DNA from 3 places in the Polaribacter cellanae genome. Region 1 is predicted to be linked to each of the others. Evidence: riboswitches for the same ligand, from Rfam matches in the RefSeq annotation. Region 1 holds a riboswitch; each other region holds the start of a gene.
What was found. Region 1 has a riboswitch for cobalamin ahead of J3359_RS02725 (TonB-dependent receptor domain-containing protein). Riboswitches for the same ligand answer to the same signal wherever they lie in the genome.
Positions count from the first base shown of each region.

Region 2: linked by a shared signal. The riboswitch ahead of metE (5-methyltetrahydropteroyltriglutamate--homocysteine S-methyltransferase) and the one ahead of J3359_RS02725 (TonB-dependent receptor domain-containing protein) in region 1 are both predicted to bind cobalamin.
Region 3: linked by a shared signal. The riboswitch ahead of J3359_RS11170 (DUF5074 domain-containing protein) and the one ahead of J3359_RS02725 (TonB-dependent receptor domain-containing protein) in region 1 are both predicted to bind cobalamin.

Region 1 covers NZ_CP071869.1:602,841-606,125, forward strand. The annotation lists gene J3359_RS02725 (TonB-dependent receptor domain-containing protein) at 1-1,780, opposite strand, end outside; cobalamin riboswitch at 1,811-2,034, opposite strand; gene J3359_RS02730 (ABC transporter substrate-binding protein) at 2,048-2,983, opposite strand; gene J3359_RS02735 (bifunctional adenosylcobinamide kinase/adenosylcobinamide-phosphate guanylyltransferase) at 3,081-3,285, shown strand, end outside.
Region 2 covers NZ_CP071869.1:3,565,102-3,568,386, forward strand. The annotation lists gene metE (5-methyltetrahydropteroyltriglutamate--homocysteine S-methyltransferase) at 1-1,168, opposite strand, end outside; cobalamin riboswitch at 1,353-1,542, opposite strand; gene J3359_RS15870 (TlpA family protein disulfide reductase) at 1,933-2,739, shown strand; gene J3359_RS15875 (hypothetical protein) at 2,884-3,120, opposite strand; gene J3359_RS15880 (thiamine diphosphokinase) at 3,086-3,285, opposite strand, start outside.
Region 3 covers NZ_CP071869.1:2,477,554-2,480,838, reverse strand. The annotation lists gene dinB (DNA polymerase IV) at 1-1,050, opposite strand, end outside; cobalamin riboswitch at 1,115-1,336, shown strand; gene J3359_RS11170 (DUF5074 domain-containing protein) at 1,480-2,550, shown strand; gene J3359_RS11165 (alpha/beta hydrolase family protein) at 2,751-3,285, opposite strand, start outside.

The DNA of each region.
Region 1 (3,285 bases):
CTTTTAAACCAATAGATATTTGTTGTTTTTCAGTTTTTAGAACCATATAATCTGCTCCTAGATTACTCACAAAAAAACTAGGTATTATAAAATCATTAGAATTACTTTCTGTAGTAAACGTTTTACTTGTAAATAACTGTTGATAAAACGCACTAAATCCTTTGTAAGAATATCCTAAACTTCCATTTAATAAATGTTTTGGCACAAAAGTTAAAAAATTATTCGTTTCAGTATTTTTAGCATCTGTATAACTATAATTTACTGTTGTATTTACAAAATGTTTATTAAAGTTCTTTTGGTATGAAAGTGTAAACTCAATTCCTTTATTCATTGTTTTAGAAAGGTTAATTGGTGTCCAAATACCTGGTCTATTTGGGTCGCCATTTGGTGTCCAAACAATTTTATCTTTTGCGGAAATATAAAACCCAGATATATCTATCGACAAATTTTTGGTATTAAAAACAACACCAAACTCACTTTGCAAAGCAGTTTCTGGTTTTAAATTAGGATTACCCTGGCCTGGCCAATATAAATCGTTGTAAGTTGGTACTCTATAATTTTTAGAACCATTTGCTCGAAAAGAAATGTTTTTAAACGTATTTACTTTAATTCCCATAGCATAACTAAAAGGTACATCAAAATCTGAATTAAAGTCTTTCCTTATTTTGGTATCGAAAAAGAAAAAATTGTTTATGTTTTGATTGTAAATGACAGATTGTGAGAATTGTCTTCTATTTTTTGTATTGATTTGATCCGTTTTTCCAAAAACAGATTCATATTCAGAAAAAGAGTTAATTGTTGCATTTATTTTTGGAATTTTATACCCAAATTGATAATTTATCAAATAACGGTTCGATTTTCCGAAGTTAAATTTATCTGTATTTTTATCGCCGTAATAATGATATTCTTGTGTTAGAAAAGCAATTTTAACTTCGTTCGTAAACCTTCCTTTTTGATGGTTGTACACCAACAAGTTTCTATTGTTAAAATCTTTGTATTTCTCGTTGGCAGAAGTTGGATTAGGTAATTCTCCTGAAAATAAACGGTCTCCCAAATAAGAAGTACTATAAAAATTTAATTCAGAAAAATTAGATAGTTTGTAAGACAAACCCGCATTAAAACTTATATTTTTATAAGCTCCATTGGAATTTCTAAAATCGGTTTTTAATAGCGGATAATCATTATTTGACTTATTATAAGAAATACCTAATTTAACAGCCAATTTTTGACTTGACAAATTAAATTTGTATAAATTATTAGAAGTATTATAACTTCCAAAAGAAGAAACAAATTGGTTGTCTATAGTCTGTTTATTTTTAAAGGACAGTTCATCATTTAAATGAACGGTACCGCCAATAGCACCAGAACCATATTCTATACTCCCACCACCACTTCTAATGTTTATAGCATCAAATAAACTTACTGTTAATGAATTGAAACCTGTTTGTCCGTTATTGATAGAATTGATATTAATTCCGTTCCAAACAACGGCAGTATTAGAAGCACTTGTACCTCTAAAACTTGCAGAACTTGTACCACCTGCACCATATTCTCGTAAATAAATAGGTGCGTTAAAACGTAAAAGTGTAGTAAAAGATTCTGTATTTTTCACCAAAACAGAATCTTTTAAAGTTATAATTTTATAACCTTTAGAATTTTTCTTTAATGTTTTATCTGCTACAACAATTACCTCTTTTAAAATCGTTCTTAATGAATCGTTTTGAGCGGTTAAATGAGAAGCAGTACCAAATAAGAGAATAAAAAATATAATTTTCTTCATACACAGTTAACTTTTATCCCGAAAGTTTTTTAATTGTTAAAAATAAAGGCAGGTCTCCTGGCTTGTTTTCTGTTATTTAGACCTTCCCAACATAAATGTCAGTGGTAAAAGAGTTAATAACAGCTCTTTTAAAAAGAGGTTTCAAAATTTTTTTTTGAAACAAACTTACAGTTGCGGGAACAGCTTTGGTATTTCACCAAATTCCCTTTTAATTTACTCATAAAAAGAGTAAAACCTAAATTCTTTGCAAATGTATTCTATTTTAAGTTATTCTAAAACTAATAATTGATTATAATTTGTGAATTTTTGTTGTAATTCTTCAGAAATATTAAAATGCTCTGGATGAATTATTTTAGCCAAACATTCTATTCCATTTACTAAAGTTCCTGCAGAAGATTGAGTGAACATTTCAAAATCTGCGATAAAAACCTGTTCGTTTTTAACCGCTCTTAAAGATTTCCATTCTGGTTTTTCTTCCAAAAATTGCATATCCTCTAAAGTTCTAGAAATTCCGTAACCACAAGGTGCGATAATTAAAATTTCTGGGTCGTATTTCACAATTTTATCCCAAGGAATAACAATACTATCGCCAGAAGGATGCGAGAGTAAATCGATACCACCTGCATACCCAATTTGATGAGGAATCCAATGACCACAGTTAAATAAAGGGTTAATCCACTCTAACAACATGACACTTTTAGCTTGAATTCTTTTCGCCCTTTGTGTATCTACTATTTTATAAACGCGCTCTTTTAGCTTTGCAACATATGCCAAACCAACTTCTTTCTTTCCCATGGCTTCTGCAATAGTAATTGCATTCTCAAAAACGTCTTCTAAAGAATTAGGTGTAATCGAAATCAGTTTTGGTATTTTGGGTAATTTGTATGCGGAAGTTGCTACGCATTCGGTATCTATTTGGCAAACATCACACACATCTTGTGTAAAAATAATATCTGGCGCAATTTCTTCTAATACAGGTTCATCTACATAATATAGAGTGCCACCTTCGGCTTTGGTTTTAGAAAAAATAGTATTTATTTCTTCACTTGTTAAAACTTGACCTTCTAATTTATAACGAACAGCAACTTTTTTTTCTGCCAAAGCAACTGCAGGGCATTCAAAAGTAATTCCGTTTAAATATTGTTGTAACCCCATATCGTAAATCATTTGGGTTACTGCTGGCATAAAAGAAGAAACTGTCATTTTTTTGTTTTTTAGAATACAAATTTACATACTTTTAAGATATTCTTTCCTTTTTTAATAAATGTTTCCAATCTTTGTGAAATAATTTTTATTATTTATGATATATTATATTTCTGGTGGCGAAAGATCTGGTAAAAGTAATTTTGCACAAAAAATTGCGGAAGATTTGTCAGAAACCCCTATTTATTTAGCAACTTCCAGAATTTGGGATAATGATTTTCAAAAACGTGTAGACAGGCATGTTTCTGATAGAGACGAACGTTGGCAAACCATCGAAGAAGAAAAAAACATAAGTACTGTAA
Region 2 (3,285 bases), 1.2 Mb from region 1:
TGATGTCTTTACGATTTTTTAAAATGATATTTTTACTTTTTTCAGTTGTATCATCTAAAAATAACTGCTTTAAAATAACAACCTCATTTACTTTTTGTTTGGCAAAGGCAAGCCAATTTTTTATTTCTAAATTTAAAATAGCCTCATTATTTTCACTATCTAAATCACAAGGAACATGAAGCAAAGAACAACTTGTGCTTATTAAAACGCGATTTTTCCCTAACACTTCTACAGCTTTTTGTACTGTAGCTAAAGATTGCTGGTAATCGTTTTTCCAAACGTTTCTACCATCTACAATACCCAAAGAAATAGATAAATTTTTGGGAGTATTGTTTAATACATCTTGTAATTGATTAGGGTTTCTAACCAAATCTAAATGTAAGGTATGGATAGGAAGGTTTACCGCTAATTTTAAATTATCTTGTAATCCTTCAAAATAAGTAGCTACAATAATTTTAAGTTTTGGAAATTTTTTTTGTATTTGTTTATAGACTTGTTTTATTGTATATTTTTCTTTTTCGGTTAAATCTAAAGCTAAAAGAGGTTCATCAAACTGAACCCATTTTGCTCCAGCTTCTTCCAGTTCATTTAAAACTTTAAAGTAAACAGGTAATAAGTTGCTAATTAAATCGATTCTATTAAAACCTTCCTCTTTTTCTTTTCCCAAAAGTAAATAAGAAACAGGCGAAATTAAGACAGGTTTTGTATCGATTCCTTGTTTTTTTGCTTCTTTGTATTCGTTAATAATTTTTGTTGAAAAAAGATTAAATTGTTGGTCTTTTTTGAATTCTGGAACAATAAAGTGGTAGTTGGTATCAAACCATTTTGTCATTTCCATTGCAGGTACATCTATATTGTTTTTTTGATGTCCTCGAGCCATTGCGAAATATAAATCTAAATTCGATTTAAAATCAAGTTTCTTATACCTTTCAGGTATGGCGTTAACGGTAAGCGACATATCTAAAACTTGATCGTAAAAAGAAAAATCGTTGCTAGAAATTAGGTCTATTCCTGCCTCTTTTTGAAGATTCCAATTGTGGCTTTTAATACGATTACCAACCTCTTTTAACTCTTTTTCGGAAATTTTGCCAGCCCAATACTGCTCGCAAGCTTTCTTTAACTCTCTTTTGCTACCAATTCGCGGATAGCCTAAAATGTGTGTTTTCATTTTTTTACTTTTAAATAATGAATTAATAATTACTTAAAAGCTCAATTAAAAACTTCTTTTTGCTTATCGAAAAATAAAATGATGAGTTGAAATAATGGCGCGTGAATACATATAGATAGCTAAAAATAGCATCCAAATGTTTAAAAGGCATCAAAATAGACAAATCACTTCAAATCGCGAAAGCAAAGTCATATCGATAAAGGCAGGTCTCCTGACTTGTAACAATTTTTATCGTCCTTCCCATTTTAGTAAAAACAGTGGAACACAAGGATAAAAATCTTTAAATGTTACTTACAGTTGCGCGACAGCTCTGGATTTGCACCAGATTCCCTATTAATCTACAGCTAAGTAAAACCTTATCGTACGATGAAATTAAATAAAAGAACTTCTTTCTAGCGACAAAGGTATTATAAAATTTGTTGAGATTATTAGTTTAATAAATTTTGAATAGTTTTTTTTTGAGAAAAAGTATTCAGTTTTTTAGTGTACTGTTTCTTAAAATAAGGAGTTAGAATACAGTGCATTGTTATTATTTTAAACCAAAAGCATAATTTCGGATTAAAATATCAACAAAATGATTTGTTTTCAAGGGAATTTTAACGCCTTTAGCCTATTATTTACTAAATTAGATGCTTAAAAAACGCAACTAATTTTATACAAAAAACTTTGGTGTAGTTAACACACATTAACATTAATTAACTTAACATAATATACATTAACAAAATAACATTGTTTCTTTGTTGTAAATAAAAATATATAACAGTATGAAAATTAGACAAATTAGTATCTTGAAAATTAGTGTCTTAACGATTTTATTAACTTGTTTTTGCTCAATAAACTTAATAGCTCAAAATAAAGAGACTGATAAAGTTGAGAAAAAGGAGTATTTAAAAGGCTTAACCAAGGCTAGTGAAAAAGACCTATCTGACAAACAAATTATGTTTGATGGAGAAAGCATTCCTGTTTACAATATTAAAGGAAAAAGAATAAGAGGAAATGAAATGATGGAAGCTATGATGTCAGGAAATTATACTCCTGATTTTTATATAGATAGTAATAAAGAGATTAAAGTTGCTGTTTTAAGAATAGCAACAGAAGACGAGAAAAAAATGATGAAAGAAATGCAGGCTCAAATAAATAGTCAAAGTGATTTAATTGGAACAGATGCTTCTGTCTTTTCTGCAACTGACATTAATGGAAATGAATTTTCATTAAATAGCCTAAAGGGAAAAATTATTGTTATGAATTTTTGGTTTATAGAATGTAAACCTTGTGTTATGGAAATGCCTGAATTAAATGAGTTAGTAAAAAAATATAAAAATAAAGACATTGTTTTTTTAGGCTTTGCTACGAATAGTAAATCAAGAATTGATTCTTTTTTAAAGAAAAAGGACTTTTATTATACTATAATTCCAAATAGCGAAAAGATTGCTATAGATTATAAGGTGTCAGGCTATCCAACTCATATTATTATAGATAAAAACTCTAAAATTGTATACTCAACCACTGGTTTAGGCTCAACAACAATTAATGATATAGAAAAAACAATTGAAAGTTTAATACAAAAATAAGACACCTAACAAAGAACTGGACTTTTCTTCAAAGCTAGGCTAAACGCATTAAAAAAACAACAGTTATAAATTATTGAAACTGTTGTTTCTTTAAGGTTTTTTTAGTAGTTTTTTTAGATTACAAACAAACCAAGTTCTTCTTAATTACTCAGCAATTTCTCCACGATGTGGTTTTAGTGCATCTCTGTAGATTTTCATATTACTTTCATCTACAATTATAAATGCTGAAGAAAACATTGGATTTTTTTCAATTATGTCAATTTCAAAGAAAGGAAGTTTTTCTGCTTCCGCAAAATCTTTTAAATGAATGGTATGATGTTTTGCGGTTTCTTTGGCATCTTGTCCTCTAAAATCCCACAGTAATTTTATTTTTCTGTTCATTATTAATGTCTTTATTATTGATAAAAATAAACAAATCTCCACTATTAAAAGTGATGTTTACATTGTTTTCAATTGCTTTGTTTCGTGTGCCAATTCTTTTACTAAAATCTAAATCTTCATTATTTAAAGGGTATTGAAGTCCTTTTGTAGTAATATTTGTAGCGG
Region 3 (3,285 bases), 1.9 Mb from region 1:
TTCTTTAATTTCTGTGTTTAAATTTCCGAAAGAAATTCCTAATAAACGCACAGAGTTTACCAATTTATCTTGAAACAACAACTCTTTTAGCACAGGAAAAAATTCTTTTTTCTTTTGCATAAAATGTGGTTTTGTTTTGCTTCTTGTTTGTTGTGTAAAATCGGAATATTTAATTTTTAAAGTAATGGTTTTTCCTTTTGTATCGTTTTTTAGCATTCTTCGTTCTAACTCATCTGCAATTTTATCTAACTTTTCTAGCATAAAAATTTCTGAAGAAATGTTTTCGTTAAATGTTCTTTCTGCTGCTAAAGATTTGCGAATTCTGTTTGGTTTTACAGCACTGTTATGAATTCCACGAACAATATTATAATAATGTGTGCCCGATTTTCCGAATAAAGTAACCAATTCTTCCAACGATTTTTTCTTTAAATCGTTTCCAATAAAAATGCCTAAATTGTACATTTTAGCGGCTGTAACTTTACCCACACCATAAAATTTATTTACGGGCAATTCTTCTAAAAATTTAAGCACTTCTTCTGGATGCACTGTTTTTTGTCCATTGGGTTTGTTTATGTCTGAAGCTACTTTTGCAATAAATTTGTTAATGGAAATTCCTGCAGAAGCTCGCAAACCTGTTTCATCATAAATTCTCTGGCGAATTTCTTTGGCAATATCGTTTGCAGATGGATTTCCTTTCTTATTTTCGGTAACATCTAAATAGGCTTCGTCTAAAGAAAGTGGTTCTACCAAATTTGTATATTCGTAAAAAATTTCTCTAATTTTTGCTGATAACTCTTTATAGCGAGCAAAATCTGACTTTACAAAAATTAAATGTGGACATTTTTTCTTCGCCATAAAACCACTCATTGCAGATTTTACACCAAATTTTCTGGCCTCGTAACTTGCTGCAGAAACGACTCCTCTTATTTCACTTCCACCAACAGCAATTGCTTTTCCTCTTAATTCAGGATTATCCAATTGTGCTACAGATGCATAAAATGCATCCATATCTATATGAATAATTTTTCTGAAAGGAGGTTGTAATTCCATTTTAACAAAAATAAGAGAGTTTATTAACAGTTCTGTCTTTTTTTATATCAAAAAAGTAAATACTTTCGCGACATAAAGTAATGGTTTTTATTTTCAAAATTATTGAAACTAAAATTAAAAGGGAATCAGGTGATTTTTAAGTAAAAAATCCTGAACTGTTCTCGCAACTGTAAGCTTCATCTTGTAGAAAAGATGTCTGTTAAATCTTACGCCACTGTTTAAAAAATTAAATGGGAAGGTTTTAACAAAAGTAAGTCAGGAGACCTGCCAATGCTCAAATTCGTGTTTTTTATGCTTTCGAGAAAAAGGCTAGAAACTATTATTTTTTGTTAACCATATCTATTCTTTTGTTTGATTATTTTTTTAATCTAACTCGTGAAATAGAATACGCATACGAATTTTTAAACTGTAATCTAAAACCCAATTATAATGAAGAATTTTTATGCTGTATATGCATTGCTATGCATTTTAGTAATTACCTCTTGTTCCAAAAAAGACACTCCAGAAATCGAAGAAGAAGTTATTTTCGATTCTACTTTTATTTTAACGTTAGAGAATAACAAAACAACAATTAACTTTTTAAATAGTGGCGCTTTTTTAACGCCAAATGTGTACGAATCTACAGATGGTAATTCTATCTCTTTTTCGAGTTTCGATAATGCGTTATTTGTTGTTAGCCAAAAAGGCCCAAATTACATTACACAATTAGACGTAGAAAACTTAAATGTTGATAATGTTGTGACTAAATCGAACCTTTCTTCACCTTCTTACTTAGCAATGTATTCTGCTACAGATGGCTTGGTTATTGGGGTTTCTGGTAGAGGAAGACGAAGAAAATACAATGTTGCTCCTGTAAATATAACAACTGGTATTGGAGAAAAAATCGATGGCTTTTCTAATAAAATCTTATACAACAATGTCGCTTTATTAGCAGACGGAAACAAGGTTTTAGTCGCAGATGGTAAAGATTTAAAAGCTTTTAATACCACTACAAAAAAAGTAACTACTTTGTTAACTTTTAAAGAAAATATTTCTGGTATTTTAAAAAATAAAAACGGAACAATTTGGGTAGCTACCGAAAAAAGAACAGAAAAAGCAGCGTTTACAAAATTAAACGAAGATTATACAATAAACGAAGTTGTAACCATTACAGACGACAATATCAACTTGTTTAAAAACAGCCTTTTAAGTTTAAATCATTCTAATTTTACAGCATATTGGTCGGAATCTGCCTCTGGTAAAATTTACAGATTTAATACGATTACAAAATTAGTCGAAGAATTTGCAACACCAACCACAAATAATGTTGCTTTTACAACAGTTGTAAAACAGCATCCTGTTACAAAACAGGTATTTGTAATGGGTTTAAAAGATTTTTTAGATCCTGATAATAGTATTATTGCCATTTATAACGATAATAAGTCTTTTGAAAAAGAAGTAAAAGATGTTGGAAAGTCTCCTATAGATATTTATTTTTCTGATAAAAACTTTACAAACTAGAAGTTTTTTTAAAAAGTAAAATTTTATTTAAAGGTGAAATAATCTATTTTAAACATTAGATTGCTTCACTTTTTTTATGAGCTATTTTTAAAGAATGCATAATAAGCTTTTTTATATATGAGAAAAACATATCCTTTTTATGGGTTTTAAATATTTAAATTACTGGTTTCAAAATAATTAAAATTTATTATAAGAAATTTCTAACCTAAAAACGCTATACAAATTTTAGTAACTTCTTCTAATTCTTTAGACATTTTCTCTTTTTGCCAGGGATGAGAAACATTAAAAACATGGTCGGCATTTTTAATGATTTTTAATGTGCTTTTGGGGTTCCAAGAATGTATCTTTTTACTTTCTTCAACAGAAATTGAAGTATCTGCATCTCCATGAATAATTAAATGTGGTACAGTAACTTTTTTTGCTGATTTTTCGATATTTAATCGTTCTTCGTTCTCTTTGAAGTTTACATAAAATTGATAAAAATGTGGCATTAATTGTTTCGTTCTTCCATTTTCTACATATTTTACGCCTCTTTTCTTCCAGTTTTCTAAATCGCCAATTGTAGATGATCTTGAACCAAAATCGCAAACTGAAGCTAAAGAAATTAAATTTCTTACTCGAAAATCTTCAGCCGCTTTTATGGTAACAATTCCTCCAGCTCTACTGTGCCCAATTATTGAAATATTATTACGCTTTGCTTCATTTTTAAAATTGGTATTTGTAGAAACCCAATCT